DNA from 4 places in the Clostridium sp. LY3-2 genome. Region 1 is predicted to be linked to each of the others. Evidence: riboswitches for the same ligand, from Rfam matches in the RefSeq annotation. Region 1 holds a riboswitch; each other region holds the start of a gene.
The links. A riboswitch is a leader RNA that binds a small molecule or an ion and turns the genes downstream of it on or off. The one in region 1 is predicted to bind S-adenosylmethionine.
Positions count from the first base shown of each region.

Region 1 (5,631 bases):
TATTGTTATTTAATTCTATATTGCTTATTGCACCTTCAAAGTTTACTTTTAATAATTTTTTATAACTGCCCTTTATTAAAATTTCATTATTAATTTCTACATAATCAAGATTAAGACCTTCTATTTTTATAAAGTCATTAATAATACTTAAAACATCACTTCCTTTTAAGTTTACTAATATGCTAGAAACCTCCATTTGTTATACCTCCAAAAATCTATCTATAATTATAATTTTAACCTCTAAAGATACAGAAGTAAAACATCTTATTTTTTTATAGAAAAAAGGATATTAAACTTTAAAGCTTAATATCCTAAAATTTTAAAATACTGGGATTACAGCACCATCATATTTTTCATTAATAAAGTCTTTAACTTTTTGTGAAGTTAACGCTTCTCCTAAGTCCTTAATTTTTTGAGAATCCTTATCTTCTGCTCTCACAACTAAGATATTTGCATAAGGCTCTGAACCTTTTGAATCTTTATCTTCTTTAATTATTGCATCTTTTTTAACTGAGAACCCCGAGTCTATTGCATAATTTCCATTTATAACAGATGCATCTACATCTTCAAGAGTTTTTGGAAGAGCTGCAGCTTCAAGTTCTTTAAATTTTAGATTCTTAGGATTTTTAGTTATATCCTTTGGAGTTATTAGTTCTCCATCCTTTATTTCTATAATTCCATTTTGAGCTAATAGTTTAAGTGCTCTAGCTTCATTTGATGGATCGTTTGGAATTGATATTGTGTCTCCATCTTTTAATTCATTTAAGCTTTTAATCTTTTTAGAATAAAGTCCTAAAGGCTCTAGGTGAATTTTTTTAGTGTAAACTAAGTCTAACCCTTTAGCCTTTTTAGTTTCTTCTAAATAAGGTATATGTTGAAAAAAGTTTGCGTCTAAACTTCCTTCAGAGAGTGAAGTGTTTGGAATTACATAGTCTGTAAATTCTTTTATATTAACTTTATACCCCTTATCTTCTAAATCCTTTTTAGCAATTTCTACTATCTCCTTATGAGGTACTGGTGTAACTCCTATAGTTATAGTTTTATCATCCTCTGCACTTTTACCTGTACATCCTATTAATCCTATACTTAAAATTCCTATTAATAATGTTCCTACTAATCTTTTTTTCATATCTAATTGCCCCCTAAATATTTATTTTGATAATTTTTTATAAAAATAATTTCCTAAACTTTGAAGTCCTTGTACTACTATTATTAGAATAATAACTGTAGCTATCATAATATCTGGCTTTAGTCCATAATATCCATACCTTATAGCTACATCTCCAAGTCCTCCTCCACCTATAGCCCCTGCCATAGCTGAATATCCTATAACGCTAATTATTGTTAAAGTTAACCCAGAAACTATACTTGGAATAGCTTCAACTAATAAAACCTTAAAGATTATTTGAAAATCCGATGCCCCAAAAGATTTAGACGCTTCAATAACTCCTTTGTCTACTTCTCTTAACGAATTTTCTATAATCCTTGAAATAAATGGTGCTGTAGCTACAGTTAACGGAAAAATAGTTGCAGCTGTTCCTATTGAAGTTCCTACTATAAACCTTGATATCGGAATAATAACAACCATTAAAATAACAAATGGGAAACTTCTTAAAATGTTTATTATAAAATCTAATGTGCTATATACTATTTTGTTTGGCTTTAAACCATCGCTTGAAGTAATAGTTAATACTACGCCTATAACAAAGCCTATTATAAGTGCAAAAAATGTTGATAGAAAAACCATTATCCCAGTTTGAATTAAAGCCTCTATTAAAATTTCAAACATTTTATATAACCTCCCATTCTACATCTTTATCTTTTAAATAATTTAATATAACTTCTTCGTCTTCTTTAGATACGTTTATAACTAAACTACCTATTACATCTTCTCTAAACTTTTCAAGTTTTCCAAAAACTATAGAAAAATCTTTTAAAGTTTCTTTTGCCATCTTAGTTATAAGTGCATTTTCTGAAGAGTCTTTTCCAAAATATATTTTTATATTAATACCATCTTGCGGAAGTACCTCTATATCATCTTCAGATAAGAAATTTTTAAGCTCATTTTTTGGCTTTAAAAATAGTTCTTCTGAAAAACCTTCTGCTTTAACTTTCCCATCTACTAAGAGTGTTATTTTTTCACAAACCTCCTTTACAACTTCCATTTGATGTGTAACTATAACTATAGTTATTTTTAATTCTTTATTTATTTTAGATAATAAGCTTAATATATCTCTTGTTGTCTTTGGGTCTAATGCTGATGTAGCCTCATCACAAAGTAGTATCTTAGGATTTAAGCTAAGTGCCCTAGCTATAGCAACCCTTTGCTTTTGACCTCCTGATAATTCTTTTGGTTTTTTATTTTCTTTATCTTTTAGATTTACAAGTTCTAAAAGTTCGTTAACCCTAAGTCTTATATCATTTTTACTTAGCCTAAGCTTCTTTTGCCAAAGTTCTAGAGGAAGAGCTACATTTTCAAAAACTGTTTTTCTCTCTAAAAGATTAAAGTTTTGAAATATCATTCCAATATCACGTCTAAGAGTTAAAAGTTCCTCTTTACTTAAATCTTTTATTTCATTTTTAAAAACTTCTATGCTTCCAGAGTCAAAGCTTGAAAGACCGTTTATACACCTTAAAAGAGTTGACTTACCAGCTCCACTATGCCCTATTATTCCATATATCTCTCCCTCGTTTATTTCTAACGAAACATCATCTAAAACTTTTAAATCCCCAAAACTCTTTTTAATATTCTTTATAGTAATCATATTTTAGCCCCCTTTTATAAATAAAAAATGCACTAGAGACTAAATCTCTAGTGCATATAAAACTCACTTCAATCTACCCTCTCATCTTTCAACTAAAATTTAATAGTTGCTGGAATTAGCACCTTATAAATAATTTAAGACACGAAAAATACGCTTAAATATTTATAGGTTGCTGGGTTTCATAGGGCCAGTCCCTCCACCGCTCTTGATAAGAATTTATTTAATTTTACATTTCTTGTATATTAATATATATTTTTTTAGATAGCTTGTCAATAGTTATTTTAGAATTTTTTGAAGCGCTATGTAATTTCCTTCTTTTCCTTCTAAGTTCATCATACCTTTTTTTATGTACCCTGAACCAAAATATAACTTTTGAGCTATTTTATTTTTTTCGTTAGTATCTAATTTTATAGAGTCATATCCGTTATCTAATGCAAATTTTTCAATTTCTCTGATCATTTTTTTGCCATAACCTTTGTTTGAAAACTTTCCATCTATCATAAGTCTATGTATAAGTAGGGCACGTTTAGAATAAGAAAAATTAATTTTATTATAATTAATATCATATTTATCATTTAAACAAACTGCGCCTATTATTTCTTTATTATCTTCTAAAACATATAATTCATCATTTTTTAAATCTTCTTCAAAATGAATTTTCCTTGGGTAATTTTCAGTCCAATTTAAGCCTGTAACCTTTCCTAATTCTAAAACCCTATTTAAAATATCTTCAAAATTATTTAAATCATCTCTTGTTGCTTTTCTTAATTTCATAATAAAACCTCACAATATATTTTTAAATATATATTAAAAGATTTCAGCTATTTCTTCAATATCTATAATTTCGCCTTCTATATTACTTTCAACAAAATCTATAATCTTTTCTTTTGCGCTATGTAATACTTTAACATCACTAAAAGCTCCAGCTATTCCTAACTGCATTAATTTATGATCATCTAGATAACCAATCTCTGAAATAGAAATATTAAATTTATTTTTAAGTCTTCCAATTATGCTTAATCTTATCATTCTCTTTTCTTTTAATGACTTTACAAAAGAATTCCTTATAGTTATTTTCATAATTAATACGTCCATATTTACACCTCACTAAAAATACAGGTAATTTTCTTTTATTTATATTATGATACTTTACCTGTATTTTTAAAATAGTATATTTATTTTTTTAAATATTCTTCATCCTTTGTTTTCAAATCCCTATTATCAAAAGGTGAACTTATTAAAGCTTTAGTAAATAATTGTGGATAATAGGTTCCTAGGTGTTCTATATAATTAACCCACCTCACTGCAATTAATCTATAGGATATATTTATATCTTCTTCTAAATGCTTTTTTTCATACTCATATTCTATTTTATTTAAATAAAATCTAGTGTTTAATTCATCTCTTAAATGCAAAACAGAAATTACAGCATCTGTAAAGCCTTCTTTTTCTTTTAAAATAGTATTTGAAATTAAATCAATTATAATATTACTCTTTTCATTTAAAATCATCTTAAGGTCAAAAAGGTCAATACCATCAATCTTTGCACAAAAATCATTATTTAAGAAAATCTCCATAAGATTTTCATAATCCTTTTTAGTAAAATCCCTTTTTATAATGCATTTGTCTCTTATATCATCAATACAATCATCAGCATTTACAAATATTCTTAAAACTTCCGTACCAACTTCATTAAAAAATATTCCAATTAGCATATTTATTTCTTTTTCTATTTTAGCCTTTTCCCGTTTATTTAATATCTCATTAAATATATACCCTGTAACTAACATATTTAAAGGAATACTTGCTATATTCATAACTATAGAAGTAAATATATCTCTAGAATTATGAAACAAAAAATAATATATAGCAAATAATAAAACTGTTAAAAATACAAGGCCCATAATTCTCTTTATTTTGTATATAATCCCTTTATCCATAATCAAAATTTCTCCAAAATTAAAATTCCCCTAAAACTCTATACATCTATAATTTAATATATTTTTTTATAAGGACAAATGTGATTATTTGTTTGTACTATATATTCAATAAATGTATAATAAAGTAAAAGGCTAAAAGGGGGTGCAGTTTATGCATTTAGACAAAATTAAAACTGCAAGAGAAAATATTAAAGACACAGTAATCAAAACACCATTACTTCATAGTAATGTATTTTCTAAGCTTACTTCAAATAATGTTTATATGAAATGTGAAAACCTACAACTTACAGGTGCATATAAACTTAGAGGAGCTTTAAACAAGATTAAATCGCTTTCATCTGATGATTTATCTCGTGGTGTAGTCTGTTCCTCAGCTGGAAACCATGCTCAAGGTGTAGCATATGCAGCTGATCTTCTTTCTGTTAAATCCACTATTGTAATGCCTGAAACAACACCTTATCTTAAAGTACAATCTACTAAAGATTTAGGTGGTAATGTTATACTACACGGTAAATGTTATGATGATGCTTATAATGAAGCTAGAAAAATTGAATCGCAAAAAGGTATGACTTTCCTTCATCCTTTTAACGATATTGATGTTATTTATGGTCAAGGAACTATAGGTCTTGAGATTTATGAAGACTTAAAAGATATCGATATTATACTTTGCCCAATCGGCGGAGGAGGTCTTATAAGCGGAATATCTTTAGCTTTAAAATCAATTAATCCAAACATCAAAATCATAGGTGTCCAAGCTGAAGGGGCATGTGCTATGGCGCATAGCTTTAAAAACGGCAAATTAACTCCTTTAGATTCTGTAAACACCATAGCTGATGGTATAGCAGTTAAATCCCCTGGTGATTTAACATTTGAAATTATAAAAGAATATGTAGATGATATTATTACAGTTACAGATACTGAAATAG
Region 1 covers NZ_JAMDLQ010000039.1:64,529-70,159, forward strand. The annotation lists gene M4I33_RS12630 (YkvA family protein) at 1-196, opposite strand, end outside; gene M4I33_RS12635 (MetQ/NlpA family ABC transporter substrate-binding protein) at 320-1,129, opposite strand; gene M4I33_RS12640 (methionine ABC transporter permease) at 1,151-1,789, opposite strand; gene M4I33_RS12645 (methionine ABC transporter ATP-binding protein) at 1,791-2,765, opposite strand; SAM riboswitch class I at 2,844-2,980, opposite strand; gene M4I33_RS12650 (GNAT family N-acetyltransferase) at 3,042-3,539, opposite strand; gene M4I33_RS12655 (DUF503 domain-containing protein) at 3,573-3,860, opposite strand; gene M4I33_RS12660 (hypothetical protein) at 3,941-4,705, opposite strand; gene ilvA (threonine ammonia-lyase) at 4,857-5,631, shown strand, end outside.

Region 2 (5,631 bases), on a different contig from region 1:
CTTCTGAATTAGGATTTCCAGATCCTTTAATTTGTAAAAACTTAAATTTAGGTACGTCTACTAACTTTGGATCTTCTTTTGGAATATATAAATCTTTTTCTTTTTTTCTCCACTCGTGCTTCAAATTTATCACCCTTTACTTATTTATTGCTTTATCAAAATTATATATTATATCATTAATATCCTCTAGTCCTAAAGATACCCTAACTAAAGTATCTTTTATTCCTAAAGCTTCCCTTTCATCTTTAGGGATAGCCGCATGACTCATCTTAACTGGATAAGAAACTATAGTTTCAACTCCCCCTAAGCTTACTGAAACTAAGACTCCTTTAATATTATTTAAAAAATCTATAGTATCTTCTTTATTTTTAAATTCAAAGGAAACTACAGCACCTCCGTTTTTTGACTGTGATTTATGAATTTCATATCCTTTATGGTCTTTAAGACCTGGATAATAAACTTTAGAAACTTTATCTAGTGTTTTAAGATATTTTGAAAGTTCTAAAGCGTTAGATGTAGCTTTATCTAGCCTTACCTTTAAAGTTTTTATTCCTCTTAAAAGTAAAAATGAATCATTTGGAGAAAGTATAGCACCGAAGGTATTTTGAACGTTGTATATTTCTTTTGCTAAATTTTCATCTCTTGTAGCTGCAACCCCTGCAATTATATCACTATGCCCTCCTAAAAACTTAGTAGCACTAGAAACTACTATATCTACTCCAAGTTCTAAAGGCCTTAAAAGGTAGGGAGACATAAATGTGTTATCTGCAATAGTTAGAAGTTTATTTCTTTTAGCTATCTTAACTACTTGTCTTATATCTGTTATTTTTAATAAAGGATTTGATGGAGTCTCTATATAAATCCCTTTAGTGTTCTTTTTTAATACATCTTTTATATTGCTTAAATTACTTAAATCTACAAAGGAAAACTCTATATTAAACCTACTAAAAAATTTAGTAATAGCCCTATAAGTTCCTCCGTAAACATCTCCCGATACTATAATGTGATCCCCTGCATTAAAGATACTTAAAACTGAACAAATAGCTGCCATTCCAGAGGAAAAAGCAAAAGCATACTTACCGTTTTCAATATCTTTTAAAACTTCTTCTAAAGCGCTTCTCGTTGGATTTTTTGACCTTGAATAATCGTATTCTCCAAAGTTTTCTATATCGAATTGATGAAAAGTAGATGTTTGATATATAGGAACATTTACAGCACCTGTACTTTTATCTATTAAATTTTCAGCATTAACTAATTTACTTTCAAAATTCATAAATCACACCTCTAAAACCTTTCTTAAATCTTCTTTTAAATCATTAATATTCTCTATTCCAACTGAAAGCCTAAGAAGTCTATTATCTATTCCTAACTTTTCTTTATAAAGACTTGGCATATCAGCATGAGTTTGAGTAAAGGGGTAGGTTATTAGACTTTCTGTCCCTCCTAAACTCTCTGCAAAAGAAATTACTTCAAGACCATTTAATATCTTTTCTACTAACTTTTCGTCTTTAACTTTAAAAGAAATCATAGCACCAGACCCTATGCTTTGCTTTTTATTAATCTCATAGCCTTTATTTTCTTTAAGTCCAACATAAAATACTTCTGAGACTGAATCGAATTCTTTTAGATAATTTGCAATTTCTAAGGCGTTTTTCTCGCATCTTTCCATCCTTATATGAAGAGTTTTTAAACTTCTTAAAAGAAGCCAAGAATCAAAAGGAGATAAAATACTTCCTGTTGCCATCTGAACTTTTCTAAATCTATCACTTAAAGATTCATCTTTAACTATAACGAGTCCTGCAAGTAAGTCGTTATGACCCCCTAAAAATTTAGTTCCACTATGAACTACAATATCAGCCCCTAAACTTAAAGGCTTTTGAAAATAAGGAGTTAAAAATGTATTATCAACTATTAAGATAAGTCCATTTTCTTTTGCTATTTCACTTATAGCTTTTATATCACTAACTCTCATTAAAGGGTTTGAAGGAGTTTCAACAAAAATCGCTTTTGTACTTTTTTTAATATATCTTCTTATTTCTTCTCTATCACTTGTATCTACAAAATCGCACTTTATACCAAAGCTTTTAAAAGTATCTTCAAAAAGCCTGTATGTACCTCCATATAAATCTTCTGAAACTATAAAGTGATCGCCGCTACTAAATGTACTTATGCAAGAAGCTATTGCAGATACCCCGCTTGAAAAAGCTAAAGCGTCACATCCCTCTTCTAAAAGTGCAATAGTTTTTTCAAGTTCCTCACGAGTTGGATTATTAGCTCTAGAATAATCATATCCTGTTGTCATATTTAGCCCTGGATGTTTAAAAGTTGCTGATTGATAAATAGGAAAACTCATAGCCCCAGTTCTACTATCGCCTAAGCTTGCACCTCTAACTAAAATCGTTTCAATATCTTTTTTTAAATTCATAAAACCACCCCAATCTTAAAAATAAAAAAATCACCTCTTAAAATAAAGAAGTGATTTAAACTCTAAAAAAATATTAATCAATCATTCTTATTTATCAAAAGCTACGCTTTTGCAGGATTTAGCACCACATAAACTAATTTATAGGTTGCCGGGATTCAACGGGCCAGTCCCTCCTCCACTCTTAATAAGATTTTTTATTTATTATATTCTATTATTATAATAATTGCAATATTATTCCAAATAAATTTTATATTTATTTCCAAGAATAAATCTTTTAAAATTGTATCGGTTCATTTGACAGTACTCCCCCTAAATCCTAATATAAATGTAATAGAAAAAAGGGGGAGTAATAATGAATAGTAAAACAAAAAGATTAATTCAATTAGCTTTATTTGCTGCACTTATTTATATCGGAACATCTCTTCATATTAAAATTCCAATAGGTGGCGGAACATCTATGGTTCACCTTGGAACTACTGTAATTTTTATAGTTGCTGTTTTAATAGGAAAAGATGCTTGGCTTCCTAGTGCTATAGGCTGTGCACTTATGGATTTATTAGATCCAGCCTTTGCCCTTTGGGTGATTCCGACTTTCATAATTAAAGGTTTAACAGGTTATACAGTAGGTAAAATTGCCTTTTTAAATGGAAAAGAAGGGACTAGCACTATTCAAAACACTATAGGTTTTGTATTTGGAGGTATAGTTTCTTTAACTGGCTATTTTTTAGTTAACTGGATTATCTTTAAAGGATGGCAAGGCGCTGTAGCTAGTTTATTAACTTCAATAACTACAACAGCTATCGGTTTAATTATTGCAATTCCTTTATCTATGGCTGTAAAATCTGCAGCAAAAAGATTTATTTATGTAACAAAATAAAAAAAAGAAGAGATTCTAACTTTAACTTAGATTCTCTTCCTTTTTTTCAATTCATTCCCCTTTTTCATTTTAAGTTACTCCTCAGCAGTATCTAAAATTTTATTTATTTCTTTTTCTTGCATTCTTTCTTCAATAACAAATGCTTCTCTAATACCATTTTTAACTGCAATTTTAATTACAAAGTATAAGGCTACTAATAATATTAAAAATTTCGCTATAGAAATCCATTCAAACATTCTATCCCTCCTTTCTATATAAATCCTTAATTAGATTCTTTTCATATTTTATAAAAATTCTATTCTTTATTATAAGTTTACCATAAATTTCAATTTATATACCTATTAAAAGTTATTTTAACCTACCTTTAGCATAGAAATAAAAAATAATATTTTAAAGAATCATTCCATATATATATTAATAATGTCTTAGGAGGAATATATGAAAATAGAGCTTAATGTACTTGGATTTATAAATAGCTCCTTCTCTTTGAAAAATAATGCATCCCTAAATAAGTACACCTCTAAAATTAAAATTGAACCTAACTATTTAAAAAGGTTAAAGGATTTTAAAAACTTTACACACCTAACTATCATTTATTATTTAGAGGAAAATTCATCTCTTGAAATTACATCTGTTGAACTTATAAATATCTCAGAAAATATACTTACTGTAAGAGGATTAAATAAATTAGACTTAGGAAAGGTAGTCGATATAAAGCCTTATCATAAAAGATTTGAAACTAAAGAAAAATCAAAAGCCCCTGAATGGATAGATAGAATTAATCGATATTATTTTTAAATACTCGTAAATATAAAAAAGCAGTATCAAAAAGATACTGCTTTAAAAATCCAAGCTTTTAATACAATCTGAAACTACAATTATTAAAGATAAAACTAGCACCGCCAGTCCAACTTCTTTTAATTTAACCTTATCTTTTTTGTATCCTAATACTACTAAGATAATACTAACTATAATTATAAGTATTTTAAATATATTCATCATAAGTATTCAATCCCCCTATAGGAATATATTAACATAACAACAACTAAAAACTTTTAACAATACTGTTAAATTATCTCTATTCCAGTAGTTTCTTCTGAAACTATATTAGCTTCAAGTTTTTTTACTATCTTGCCGCCAGTTGTCACAAATACATCGTTACTAACTATAGCATCCATAGCCCTATTAATATCTTCTTTAGTTAGGTCTACTTTAATTTCTCTAACCCTTAAATTAAATTTTTTTCCCGATTCGTTTTCAAATCCCATAACTAAAGTCTTTTCTCTCATATAATTTCTCCCCCTTTTAAATATATTTTTTTCTCTTACGCTTCTTGCTCTTCTAAAAGAACACTATCTTCTTCAACTGCAAGTTCTGATAACGGAAATGCTATTAAATTTGCAATCTCTGAAGCTACAGCATAAAGCCCTTCTTTAGTAGCTGAAAGGTTAAGATTACTAAATCTTTGAGATTTAATAATATCCTTCCCACTTTCATTTTGCCCCTTTAAATAAGAAACTTTTAAGTTTGCTCCATTAACTATTTTTGATACCATATCTATCAACTCCTTTCATCTACTAAATATGCAAAGATGTTAGTTAACTATAAAAAATGGTATAATTTTTATAAATAAAAAGAGAGTGGCAAAACGCCACTCTCTTTCTACTTACTAATAAAATTTTTCAAGGATTCTTCGCTTTTTATAATACTTTTTAAATCCTCTTTTATATCTTCTTTTTTGTAAGTTATTTTATCCTTACCATCAATATTAAAGTTTATTATAGAAACATTGTTAACTAAAGAAAAAATAATATATGCATCTTTTCTTAAAATATCGTCAAACCCTAGCTTTACCTTTTCACCTTCACCAAGGTCTACTTCTAAATACTTAAATTTCTTATAGCTTAAATTTAACTCATAAGGTTCATTCGTTGTTTGTAATTCTATTTTAGTATTATAACTACACCCTGGTAAATTATATACTATATTAGAAACTGCTGAATTATCCCCTATATAAGAATCTTTGTATTTAAGTAATTTATCAAAGTCTAGTTTTGTTTCTTTAATTTCATTTGAATCTGAATTCGTACCTGAATTTGTATCTGTGTTTGAATTACACCCAACCATACCAATAACTAAAATTAATCCTAAAAATAAGTTTAATAATTTTAAATACTTTCTATTCATTATTTCCCCCTAAATAATTATTTTTTTAAAACTACTATATATCGGTGTTCTAAACTATAAACAAACCCTTTTTCTTCAATCTCTTCATTTAGTTTTACTAACTCCTCAAAGGAATTTTGAACTGAGAATCCCGGAAACTCCC
Region 2 covers NZ_JAMDLQ010000006.1:28,815-34,445, forward strand. The annotation lists gene M4I33_RS00805 (GyrI-like domain-containing protein) at 1-124, opposite strand, end outside; gene M4I33_RS00810 (PLP-dependent aspartate aminotransferase family protein) at 137-1,273, opposite strand; gene M4I33_RS00815 (PLP-dependent aspartate aminotransferase family protein) at 1,277-2,425, opposite strand; SAM riboswitch class I at 2,510-2,616, opposite strand; gene M4I33_RS00820 (ECF transporter S component) at 2,778-3,302, shown strand; gene M4I33_RS00825 (DUF6019 family protein) at 3,377-3,538, opposite strand; gene M4I33_RS00830 (hypothetical protein) at 3,741-4,100, shown strand; gene M4I33_RS00835 (hypothetical protein) at 4,143-4,304, opposite strand; gene M4I33_RS00840 (DUF2922 domain-containing protein) at 4,370-4,591, opposite strand; gene M4I33_RS00845 (DUF1659 domain-containing protein) at 4,627-4,857, opposite strand; gene M4I33_RS00850 (DUF4825 domain-containing protein) at 4,965-5,489, opposite strand; gene M4I33_RS00855 (class I SAM-dependent methyltransferase) at 5,507-5,631, opposite strand, start outside.
Region 2: linked by a shared signal. The riboswitch ahead of M4I33_RS00815 (PLP-dependent aspartate aminotransferase family protein) and the one ahead of M4I33_RS12645 (methionine ABC transporter ATP-binding protein) in region 1 are both predicted to bind S-adenosylmethionine.

Region 3 (5,631 bases), on a different contig from region 1:
CTCTATAAAATCCTTTTGAATACTTAAACTTAAATCACCGTATCCCGGGCTATACCTAAAAGTAAAGTTTTCATTTTCATTTAAAAACTCTTCTTTTAAATTTTCTTCTAAATTATCACAAAGACTTTCAACTCCAGCTGTCGCACAAGCATCTAAAATTACAGAGGAAGTTAAATCAGTCTTTGAATATAACCGAATTTTCTTTTCTATATCATTTCCTAAAGTTACAGCTATAAGTATACACCTATCAGAGTCTTTTAAAAGGTTATAAATATCTTTCCCTTTAAGTTTTATATTTGTATCTTTTAATTTAATCTCCCCATCTTCTTTTAAAATATAAAACTCTCTAAAAGCTACTCTTTCTCTAAAGAGGTTTTTACTTTCTAAAATAAGGCTCTCTATCTTTAAATCTAAATTATAATCTATCTCTTGACCCTTATATCCTAGATACCTTAAAACCTCTTCTTTTTTTATTTCTATTTTACTATCCATAAATATTTAGGGAGAATCCTTTATTTAAAGCTTCTTTTGCATATTCCTTTGCTGAAAATAAAGAAAGGTCTTTATAATTTCCGCATTGAATTTCATTTTTTGCTGGAATTTCCTTTGCTTTTAAGACTTTTTCTAGTGATTTTTCTAAAGCTTCTTTTATCTCTTTAGGATCTCTATCTCCAAATAAACTTAAATAAAATCCAGTTCTACAACCCATAGGTGAAAGATCTATTATATTGTCTAATTCTTCTCTTAAAGTATGAGCTAAAAGATGCTCTAAACCGTGCATACCAGCTGTTCCAAAAGATTCTTTATTAGGCTGTAAAAACCTTAAATCAAATTTAGTAACCTTATCTCCTTTGATTCCTTCTAATATGCAGCACTTTCTTACATATGGCGCCTTAACTTTCCTGTGGTCTAATTCAAAACTTTCTACTCTTTCCATTTTTATGCCCTCCTATTTATCTCATTTATTATAGTATCTATATTTTCACTTATCCTTTTTGCAACGTATGGATTATTCATAGTATATAAATGAATTCCACTAACATCACTTGAGGAAAGGTCTATTATTTGTTCTACTGCATAAGCTATTCCAGCTTCTCTTAAAGCCTCTGGACTTCCTTCATATTTTTCCATAATCTTTCTAAATTTTAAAGGAATACTAGATCCACAAAGCTCTGTTATCCTCTCTATTTGTTTTCCATTAACAACTGGCATTATTCCAGCTTGAATAGGAATATCTATATTTCTCTTATTAACCTCTTCTAAAAATTTATAATATACGTTATTATCAAAAAATAACTGAGAAATAAAGCTTGTCGCCCCATTTTCTATTTTTCTCTCTAAATTATCAACTTCTAAACTTATATTTTTATTATCAATATGACCTTCTGGGTAACAAGCCCCAATTATATTAAAATCTCCTTTGCTTTTAATATAATCCATAAGTTCATTTGCATAAGAAAAGTCCCCTCTAGTGTTTCCTATATCATCTCCTCTTAATGCAAGAATATTATTTACTCCTTCTAAAGTTAATCTTTCAGTTAATTTATCTATATCCTCTTTAGTTGAAGAAATACAAGTTAAATGTGCTAATGATTCTAAGCCATATACATTTTTAATAAGTGATGCAAGTTCGCTTGTCTTATTATTAGTTAAGCTTCCACCTGCCCCATAGGTTACAGATATAAAATCTGGATTAAGCTTAACTAGATCATTTAACGCTTTGTAGATTGTCTTTACAGGTGAAGTATTTTTAGGTGGAAATACTTCAAAAGAAAAAACTAGTTTCTTTTCTTTAAATTTGTCTCTTATATTCATACAAATAGCCCCCTTTTGTAGTTATTAAAGTAAAACAAAAAAGCCTTAAGGGTTCACCTTAAGACTTAAATATCTTTAAAATTTAGTACCCTTATCTGTCTGGAATTAGCACCTTGATAAAGATAGCTCTAAACTTTCGCTATCTATAACGGTTGCCGGGTTTCAAAGGGCCAGTCCCTCCACCTCTCTTGATAAGTTTTTTATAATTATACTATAACTGTATTTTATTGTAAATGATTATCTTTAATTTCTTTAATATAATTATTTTTATAAAATGCATATGCTAATTGGATACACATTAAACACCAAATAACAGGCTCACAAATAATCACTCCAAAGTATCCAAGTGTTGGAATTAATAAAATAACAAATAGAATCTTACCTAAAAGCTCAATAACACTTGAAACTAAAGGAAGAACCTTTTCTCCAATTCCTTGAAGGGAATTTCTTAAATTTAATAATATTCCAAGTACTGCATAAAATGGTGAGTTAATTAAAAGGTATTTAGCTCCATTATCTATTACTACAGGTTCTGTTGAACCTGATAAAATTCTCATTAAAGTAGGTGCTGTAAAAAGTAAAACTATAGTAACTAAAACTCCCCAAATAACAGACATTAAATTAGAATATTTTACGGCTTCTCTAATTCTTCCTCCTTGGTCTGCTCCTTTATTTTGAGAAACAAAGGTAGCTAAACTCATAGATAAAGAAGATATTGGTATCATAGCAAAACTATTTAATTTACGTGCTGCTGTATGCCCTGCTATTATTAAATATCCTAAATTATTTATAGCAGTTTGCAAAATTACAGTACCAGCTGATACTATCATAAGCATAACTCCCATAGATAAACCTTGTCCTAATAAATCTTTATATAATTCTTTATCAAATTTAAAATGCTCTTTTTTAGGAATTAAAACTGGACATTTTTTATAGATATAAATAACGCATAATACCCCTGATATTCCTTGGGCTATAACTGTTGCAACTGCAGCTCCTTTAATTCCCATATCAAATCTTGTAATAAATAATATATCTAAGAAAATATTAATTACAGAAGAAATAATTAAAAATATTAAAGGCATCATACTGTTTCCTACAGCCCTTAAAGCACTTGCACAAAGATTATATAAAAACATTACTGAAACAAACATAGTAACTGTTGATATATAAGAATAAGACTCGTCTATAATATTTTTAGGAGTATTTAACAGTTCAAGTAAGGGATATAAAAATAACTTTGATATAACCATAATGATAACTGAAATAAAAATACCAATTACAAGTGACCCTGCAACTGACTTTTTAACTAGTTCTTCGTCTTTTGAACCATAACTTCTAGCTGTTACTATGCTAAGTCCACTTCCAGTACCTAAAGCAAATCCTACTAAAAGCTCATAAACAGCAGCTGATGCTCCTATTGCAGCTAGTGAAGTATCTCCTAAGTAATTTCCAACAATCATAATATCTACAGTATTATAAAGTTGCTGGAATAAATTTGATATAAAAAGAGGTATTGCAAAGATAATTAAAGATTTTAATATCTTCCCATTTAATAAATCCACATTTGTCTTAAACATTCCATCCCCCCTAGTATTTATTCAATTTTAAAATACATATTTCGATATACTTTTCCCTTTTTTATTATAAATAGTTTACTATTTTTTTACAATATAAATACTTTTATTCTAAATCTAAAGTTTCATAAATTCCCTTTTTCATATCCTTTACTTTTATTTCTTCTCCTACTAATATAACTTTTTTTGCACCTAATTTATCTGCATAACTCATCTTTTTCTTTAAAGTGCCCTCTTCAAAATATATAGAAGCTTTGTATCCCTTATTTTGTATTCTTTTTAATATATCTAAAGCTACCTTAATATCTTCAGTTATTGGAATTATTAAATAATCTAAACTTTCTTTAATATAATAATTTTTTAAAAACCCAATTTCTTTTAAAACAAAAAATAATCTTGTAATCCCTATAGATATACCGACTCCAGGTAACACCCTTTTTGTAAAATTACTAGCTAAATTATCATACCTTCCGCCAGAACAGATAGAACCGTACTTTTCATTTCCAATTAATACTGTTTCAACTATTGTTCCTGTATAATAATCTAACCCTCTGATTATTTTAAAATCTAATACTACCTTTTCTTCATCTACCCCTAAATAATTTAATGTTTTTAAAACTTCTTTTATTTCTTTTATTCCAGTTCTTAAGGTTTCATTTTTTAAATTCAAACTTTCTAAATAATCTATTTTTTCTAAATTCTCTCCTTTTATATTTATTATAGAATTTAAAATATTATAATTTTTTAAAGATACAAGATTTAATAATTCCCTTTCAAAAACATCTTTTTCAATCTTTTCTACTTTATCTAAAAGAATTAAAACTTCCTTTGAATTTTTGATTTTAAGTTCTTCTAAAATTCCAACTAATATCTTTTTATTATTTAATAAAAATTTGAACTCATTTAATCCAATTCTTTTAAATGCTTTAAATGCTAAACTTATAACTAAGGCATCATTATTTATATTTAATTTTTCATTTCCTATAATATCTATATCAAACTGATAAAACTCTCTGTATCTTCCCCTTTGATTTCTCTCTCCTCTATAAACTTTTCCAACTTGATACCTTTTAAAAGGAAAATTTAAATAATCAAAATGTTGTGCTACATACCTTGCAAAAGGTACAGTTAAATCAAATCTTAAAACTATATCTTTTTTTCCTTTTTTAAATCTATAAACTTCCTTTTCAGTTTCTCCCCCTTCTTTAGATAATAATATTTCTTGTTTTTCTAAAATAGGTGTATCTATTTCTAAAAATCCATTTTCCTTATAAACTTCTTTTATTTTTTCTAAAATATCACTAAATATTTCTTGCTCTCTTGGTAATAGTTCCATAAAGCCACTAAGTATACTAGGTTTTATAATTTTTTTATCCATTTTTTTCACTCCTTTAATAAAATAAAAGCCACGTAGGCTTAAAATCCCACGTGGCTTTAAATAAATTATAAATACCTTAATTTATCTATACCTAGAGACAAAAGCCTACTTTAAATAGACTTGCCTCACTAAAACAAGTCTCTAGATATGATGATGTAATGTTTTAAAAACTAAATTAAGCATATTCATAACTCCTTTTTTTAAATTTGATATTTATATTATATCCTAATTTTTAACTTTTTAATATATATTAAATAAACTACTCATTTTTACTATTTAAATAATTAATAGCACTTAAGGCTGCTACGTTACCTTGCCCTGCCGCTTTAATATCTTGATAAGGTAAGCCTACGCAATCTCCAGCTGCAAAACACCCTTCTAAACTTGTTTTCATATTAATATCTGCTTTAATATGACCATTTAAAACTTCTAACCCTGGAACTAATTCAGCCATAGGTATAGCATTTTTCAAAACAAAAACACCGTCAGTTTCAATAGAGCTATTTTTTAATATTAATTTATTTACTCTCTTATCTCCTGTTATTTCTAAAGGATTATCTTTTATTATTTTAATTCCTTTATCTAAATTATATTCCTCTTCATAAAGTGGTACATAATAAACATTTTTAGCTATTTCATTTATAAAATTAGCCTCAGCTTCACCTTCTTTAAGATAACTTACTACTACTACAGTTTTTCCTTTATATAAAGGTCCATCACAAGTTGTACAGTATCCTACCCCCTTACCTACAAATTCCTCTTCGCCTTTTATAGGAGCAGTATATTCAACTCCAGTTGCTACAATTACGCTTTTAGCTTCATAAGTATTATCCATACCTAAAACTTCAAAATAATCATCCA
Region 3 covers NZ_JAMDLQ010000047.1:860-6,490, forward strand. The annotation lists gene M4I33_RS13760 (vitamin B12 dependent-methionine synthase activation domain-containing protein) at 1-492, opposite strand, end outside; gene M4I33_RS13765 (S-ribosylhomocysteine lyase) at 485-937, opposite strand; gene metF (methylenetetrahydrofolate reductase [NAD(P)H]) at 940-1,815, opposite strand; SAM riboswitch class I at 1,904-2,013, opposite strand; gene M4I33_RS13775 (MATE family efflux transporter) at 2,040-3,395, opposite strand; gene hisS (histidine--tRNA ligase) at 3,499-4,770, opposite strand; gene M4I33_RS13785 (NAD(P)/FAD-dependent oxidoreductase) at 5,030-5,631, opposite strand, start outside.
Region 3: linked by a shared signal. The riboswitch ahead of metF (methylenetetrahydrofolate reductase [NAD(P)H]) and the one ahead of M4I33_RS12645 (methionine ABC transporter ATP-binding protein) in region 1 are both predicted to bind S-adenosylmethionine.

Region 4 (5,631 bases), on a different contig from region 1:
TGTGGTTGCTTTCGTTCGTATTATTCTTTTTCTTTAGATGAACTTCTGATAAGTTTATTTATTCCTTTAAGTTCACCCTCTGTCATATATCTCCACTCTCCAGTTCTTAAACCATCGAGTTTTACGTTCATAATCCTAATTCTTTTAAGCTTTTTAACTTCATACCCTAAAGCTTCGCACATCCTTCTTATCTGCCTATTCATTCCTTCTGTTAAAATAATTCTAAAAGTATATGCATTTTCTTTAGATACAAGGCATTTTTTAGTTACTTTATCTAAAATCTTTATTCCATTACCCATTCTCTTTATAAAATTTTCATCTATTTTTTTATCTACTGTTACTATATATTCTTTTTCGTGGTTGTTTCCAGCTCTTAAAATCTTATTGACTATATCTCCGTCATTAGTCATAAAAATTAATCCTTCTGAATCTTTATCTAACCTTCCTATATTAAATATTCTTTTTTCGTGATTTATAAAATCAACAATATTACCTTTTATCTTCTTTTCTGTAGTACAAGTTATTCCAACTGGTTTATTTAAAACTATATAAACTAATTCCTCTTCTTTTGAAATAAGCTTTCCATCTACTTTTACCTTATCTGAAGATTTAACTTTAGTTCCCATAGATGCTTTCTCACCATTTATATAAACTCTTCCAGACTCTATAAGTTTATCTGCTTCTCTTCTAGAACAAATTCCAGTTTCACTTATATATTTATTTAGCCTTATTTCTTCACTTCTATCTTCGTGAACTATTATCTTTTTAGCATCTACTTTAGGCTTTTTAGTTTTTTTAGGTTTATATTCAATATTTGAATTATTATTATTTTTAAATCTTCTTTTGCTCATTAATATACCTCGATAAATTTTAAGTTTAACTATTTTCTTTTTGCATTATTTCATTTAGCTTGTGCTCTGTTCCTGCATTATTTATTACTAATTCTATTTTATTATCTATAATATACCTTCCTGTTTTTTCAAGCATACCATATTTTATAGGGTCGCCAGTAATAGATACAAATATTCTTCCTTCTGGCACCATACCATTATCTTTAGAATACTTAAGCACATTTCTTAAAACTTCATCAAAATCTTCGTTTAAGCCTCCTAATTCATTTAACATTTCTTTTCCTCTGTCCGTTGAAGAATAAATATAGATTACTCTACCAAAAGGATTAACATCAAGCTTAACTTGTGATGTAGTTTTTATTAAAATCGTGCTATCTATCTTTTTATATTGATGATAAAAAACAGAAACTCCAGTTATTATTAAAAGAATAACTATAGCTATAGGGATTTTAAAATCCTTTAAACTCTTTTTCTTAGTTCCAAAGCCTTCTCTTCCAACTTTTGAATCTTTATCCCTTTTAACTTTTTTGAATTCTCCAACACTAGTTAAAAGATACATAATTCTTTTAGTTAGAGATAAAACCATACCTTTATTTTCTATTCCTTTTGTAATACTTATAACATTATCAAAATCACTTTAAGTATCATTATCTAAAGTTTCATCTATTTCTTCTTTAGATTCTTCAGATTCTTCACTATCTTTATCTTCTTCTTTTTTTTCAACATCTAAGCTAACTACTTTATTATCGCTTTCATATGTTTCTTTTACTTATTCTACCTCTTCTATTTCTATGATTTGTCCATTTTCCGTTATTCTAAGATAGTCTTGAACTAATTTATAATAAGGATTTGCAAATATAACTATATATGCAATTAAATAATCATTCCATCTTTCAACAAAACTTTTAGATATAAAGGTAGTTCTTCTTAATTCTCTTATAGGTAACTCTTTATCTTTTTGAAATTTTTCTAATATTTCTAAGTTACTTGTTATATAAAGAGCTAAATTTAAAATTATATTTCTTTGTTTAATGCTTGGCTCTAATACTACAAGGTCTTTAAGTAAAACTTTATAATCATATAATTCGTTTATTATTTCATTTATTTGTTTTCTTCTAGCCGCGTCTATAGATTCACCAACTGCAAATAAGGCCGGTGAATCTTCGCTAAAACTGTATTTATTCTTTTCGAATTTTTCCACGCACAAACCCTCCCCCCAAAAAACGTTGTCTATATATAAATTTTTATATTTTTTATTAAGCTATTATGTAATAATTATACCTTAAATATCTTCTTATTTTAAATAAATTAACATTAAAAATAAAATAATAATCACTTTTTGGAAATATTTATATAATATATTAATCAATGTTTTATAGGTTTAATATGAATTCAAATATTATATATGTTGATTTTAGATATAAAAGGCGAAAGGTATCTTACCTATACTTATTTATAATTTTCTTTTATGTTAAACTTATAGAAGAAATAATTAACACATAAGAGGTGATTATATGCGTATAGGTCAAGGGTATGATGTCCACAAATTAGTTAAAGAAAGAGACCTTATCTTAGGAGGAGTTAAAATTCCTTACGAACTTGGTCTTTTAGGTCATTCAGATGCTGATGTTTTAGTTCATGCTATTATGGATTCCTTACTTGGAGCTTCTGCACTTGGGGATATCGGAAAACATTTCCCAGATACTGATCCTAAATATAAAGGAATTTCTAGTATTAAATTATTAGAACATGTAGGTAAATTATTAAAAGAAAATAATTACTCAATAAATAACATAGACGCAACTATAATAGCACAAAGACCAAAAATGGCTCCTCACATACAAAGTATGAGAGAAAATATCTCTAAAGCATTAGATATTGATTTAGATAAAATTAATGTTAAAGCTACGACTGAAGAAGGCTTAGGTTTTACTGGTGAAGGACTTGGAATCTCTTCTCAAAGTATAACTTTACTAACAAAAATCTAAACATAAAACAAAAGGTTTTTCACAAAAGTGAAAAACCTTTTTAATTTATATAATTTTATTTTCTTCTTTTCTTCTACTCCAATATATAACTATAGCTATTATAGCTGATATTCCCATTAAATATGGATAGTATAAATATTTCATAATAGCAAAAGGTGATAAGCCGGCTAGTCCCGCTGCTGAAATTAACTGAGCTCCGTATGGAATTATTCCTTGAACTGTACAAGAAAACATATCCATTATTCCAGCTACTCTCTTTCCTTCTAAACCTGTTTCATCTGATATCTCTTTTGCTATAGGACCTACTGTTACTATTGCAATAGTATTGTTTGCTGTACAAGCGTCTACAATCGCAGATAAGAAACCTATTCCAAGTTCTGCTCCCATCCTTGTTTTAAATTTCTTTAAGCCTTTTTCTAATATAAATTCTATTCCGCCATTATATTTTATAAGTGCTATTGTTCCTGCAATTATTATTGAAATAATTATAAGTTCACTCATTCCACCTATACCTTCTGATGCGCTCTTAAAGAATGTTATTAAATCTAAGCTTCCTGTAAAAATCCCTATAGCTCCTGATAAAATAAGACCTCCAAGTAAAACAAATATTACATTAACTCCTAAAAGAGCTGTAACTATTACTCCTATATAAGGTACTATCTTTATTAAACTGTAATCAAAATTCCCTATAGAATAAGTGTCATAACCTGCTGTTATAACTGCAAATATTATAGCTGTTATTATTGCAGCCGGAAGAACTATTTTAAAGTTCATTTTAAACTTGTCCTTCATCTCACAACCTTGAGTTCTAGTTGCTGCAATTGTAGTGTCTGATATTATAGAAAGGTTGTCCCCAAACATAGCACCACTTACTACAGCCCCAACTATTATAGCTACAGGAATCCCTGTTTTTTCTGAAATTCCAACTGCTATAGGAACAAGTGCAACTATAGTTCCCATAGATGTTCCTACAGAAAGTGCTATAAAGCAAGCTATTATAAATATACCTGAAACTAATATGTTACCTGGAAGTATTGATAATCCTAAGTTTACTGTAGAATCAACAGCTCCCATAGCCTTTGCAACAGTTGCAAAAGCACCTGCTAAAACAAATATTAATATCATTAAGATTATGTTAGGCTCTCCAGCCCCTTTGCAAAATATCTCAAGCTTTTTATCGAAATTCACCTTTTTATTCATAATAAGTGCAACGATAGCTGATATTAAAAATGGTACTATAACTGAAACAGCATAAAAATCTTTAGCAAGATATGCTATTCCTATGTACGATAATATAAATACTAATAAGGGCAAAAGTGCAAAAATGTTTCCTTTTTTTTCTTTCATTGTTATCTCCTCCAAATAGTTTAAGTCTATCAAGAGTTTGTATAAAACAAAAAAGCTTCCGATAGAATCAGAAGCTTAAATAACAATACAATATACTCCTCTTATCTATCAGGTATAACCTGCTGGAATTAGCACCAATATATAGAGATAGATATACTAAATGCGCATAATGATTTCTCACTACACGTAACTATCTTTCAACTACAAAGGTTGCTGGGTTTCATCGGGCCAGTCCCTCCACCACTCTTGATAAGACTTTTAAATTTTCTATGATTTTCATTCTAACAATGATATATATAGTTGTCAACTTTTTTAGAATAAGTTTTACATAGTTTCAGAAAGTTTTTTAAGGAATATTTCCCTTAATTCGCCTGCTTTTATTCTGTCTCTTGGAGCTTTTAAGCAAACTTCTTTCCACTCTTCTACAGTTAATCCACCGAATTTTTCTTCAATATCAGTATTTATTTTTAATGCATCTTCTATGAAATCACAAAGTTCGTCTGTTGTTTTATAGACTTTTAGATATAAGAATTTAGTACTGTCACCTAACCAAAATTTGTTGAATTTTCTTGAAAACTTAACAAGCCCTCTAACGATATCACTATCTTGAGAGTCCCAAAGTGCTCTTACTTCGTTGTATTCTTTAAGCATTTCATCAGCTTCTTCTTTTGTTATCTTTTTCTTACTAAGACCATCTGCTATAGTATTACTTACAGTATCAAAAGGAACGTCTGTAAATACTTTTTCTGTGCCATATATCCATTTATAAAAAAATTCTTGTAAGAAAGAATACTGAATATACCCTAAAAGAGCTTTTGCACTAGGAAAATATGCGTATACGTTTTCAATGCCGTTATTATTAGAGAAGCATAATGAGTGCATGTAAATAGATTTTTCGCTCGGTAATGTGTTCATGAACATATGACCTCTAATTGTCTTGTTCTTTTCGACCATTTCACTCCAATAATCGAATGTGTTGTAAGATTCCCTCATAAATATCACCTTTCTTTCAAATAATCTATATAATATATTATACCATTTATTTTGATTTTTACCCTTTTTTACTAAAATATTTATAAAATATACATTTATATATTTTTATCTTATAATTGTAATATACTTATTTATTTTGCATTTTAGGAGGCTAAAACTTGTATTTTTGTGAAATTTGTAAAAAACCTGCTGATATTCATCACATCGTTCACCGCAGTGAAGGCGGTTTAGATATAGAATTAAATTATATGTATCTTTGCGAGGAACATCACAGAGGTAAAAACGGACCCCATCACTCTTTAGAGACAGATCTTTTTTATAAAATTAATCTTCAAAAGAAGCTTTATAAAATTCTAACTAAAAGATACTATTCTATAAAAGAACTAATGATTATTTTTAGTACAACCTCTAATAAAATAAAAAAATTAACGCGTAATATAAAACTGTATAAA
Region 4 covers NZ_JAMDLQ010000022.1:63,006-68,636, reverse strand. The annotation lists gene rluF (23S rRNA pseudouridine(2604) synthase RluF) at 21-851, opposite strand; gene M4I33_RS07745 (anti-sigma factor domain-containing protein) at 877-1,437, opposite strand; gene M4I33_RS07740 (hypothetical protein) at 1,621-2,052, opposite strand; gene ispF (2-C-methyl-D-erythritol 2,4-cyclodiphosphate synthase) at 2,366-2,839, shown strand; gene M4I33_RS07730 (Na+/H+ antiporter NhaC family protein) at 2,885-4,186, opposite strand; SAM riboswitch class I at 4,285-4,442, opposite strand; gene M4I33_RS07725 (hypothetical protein) at 4,511-5,140, opposite strand; gene M4I33_RS07720 (HNH endonuclease) at 5,338-5,631, shown strand, end outside.
Region 4: linked by a shared signal. The riboswitch ahead of M4I33_RS07730 (Na+/H+ antiporter NhaC family protein) and the one ahead of M4I33_RS12645 (methionine ABC transporter ATP-binding protein) in region 1 are both predicted to bind S-adenosylmethionine.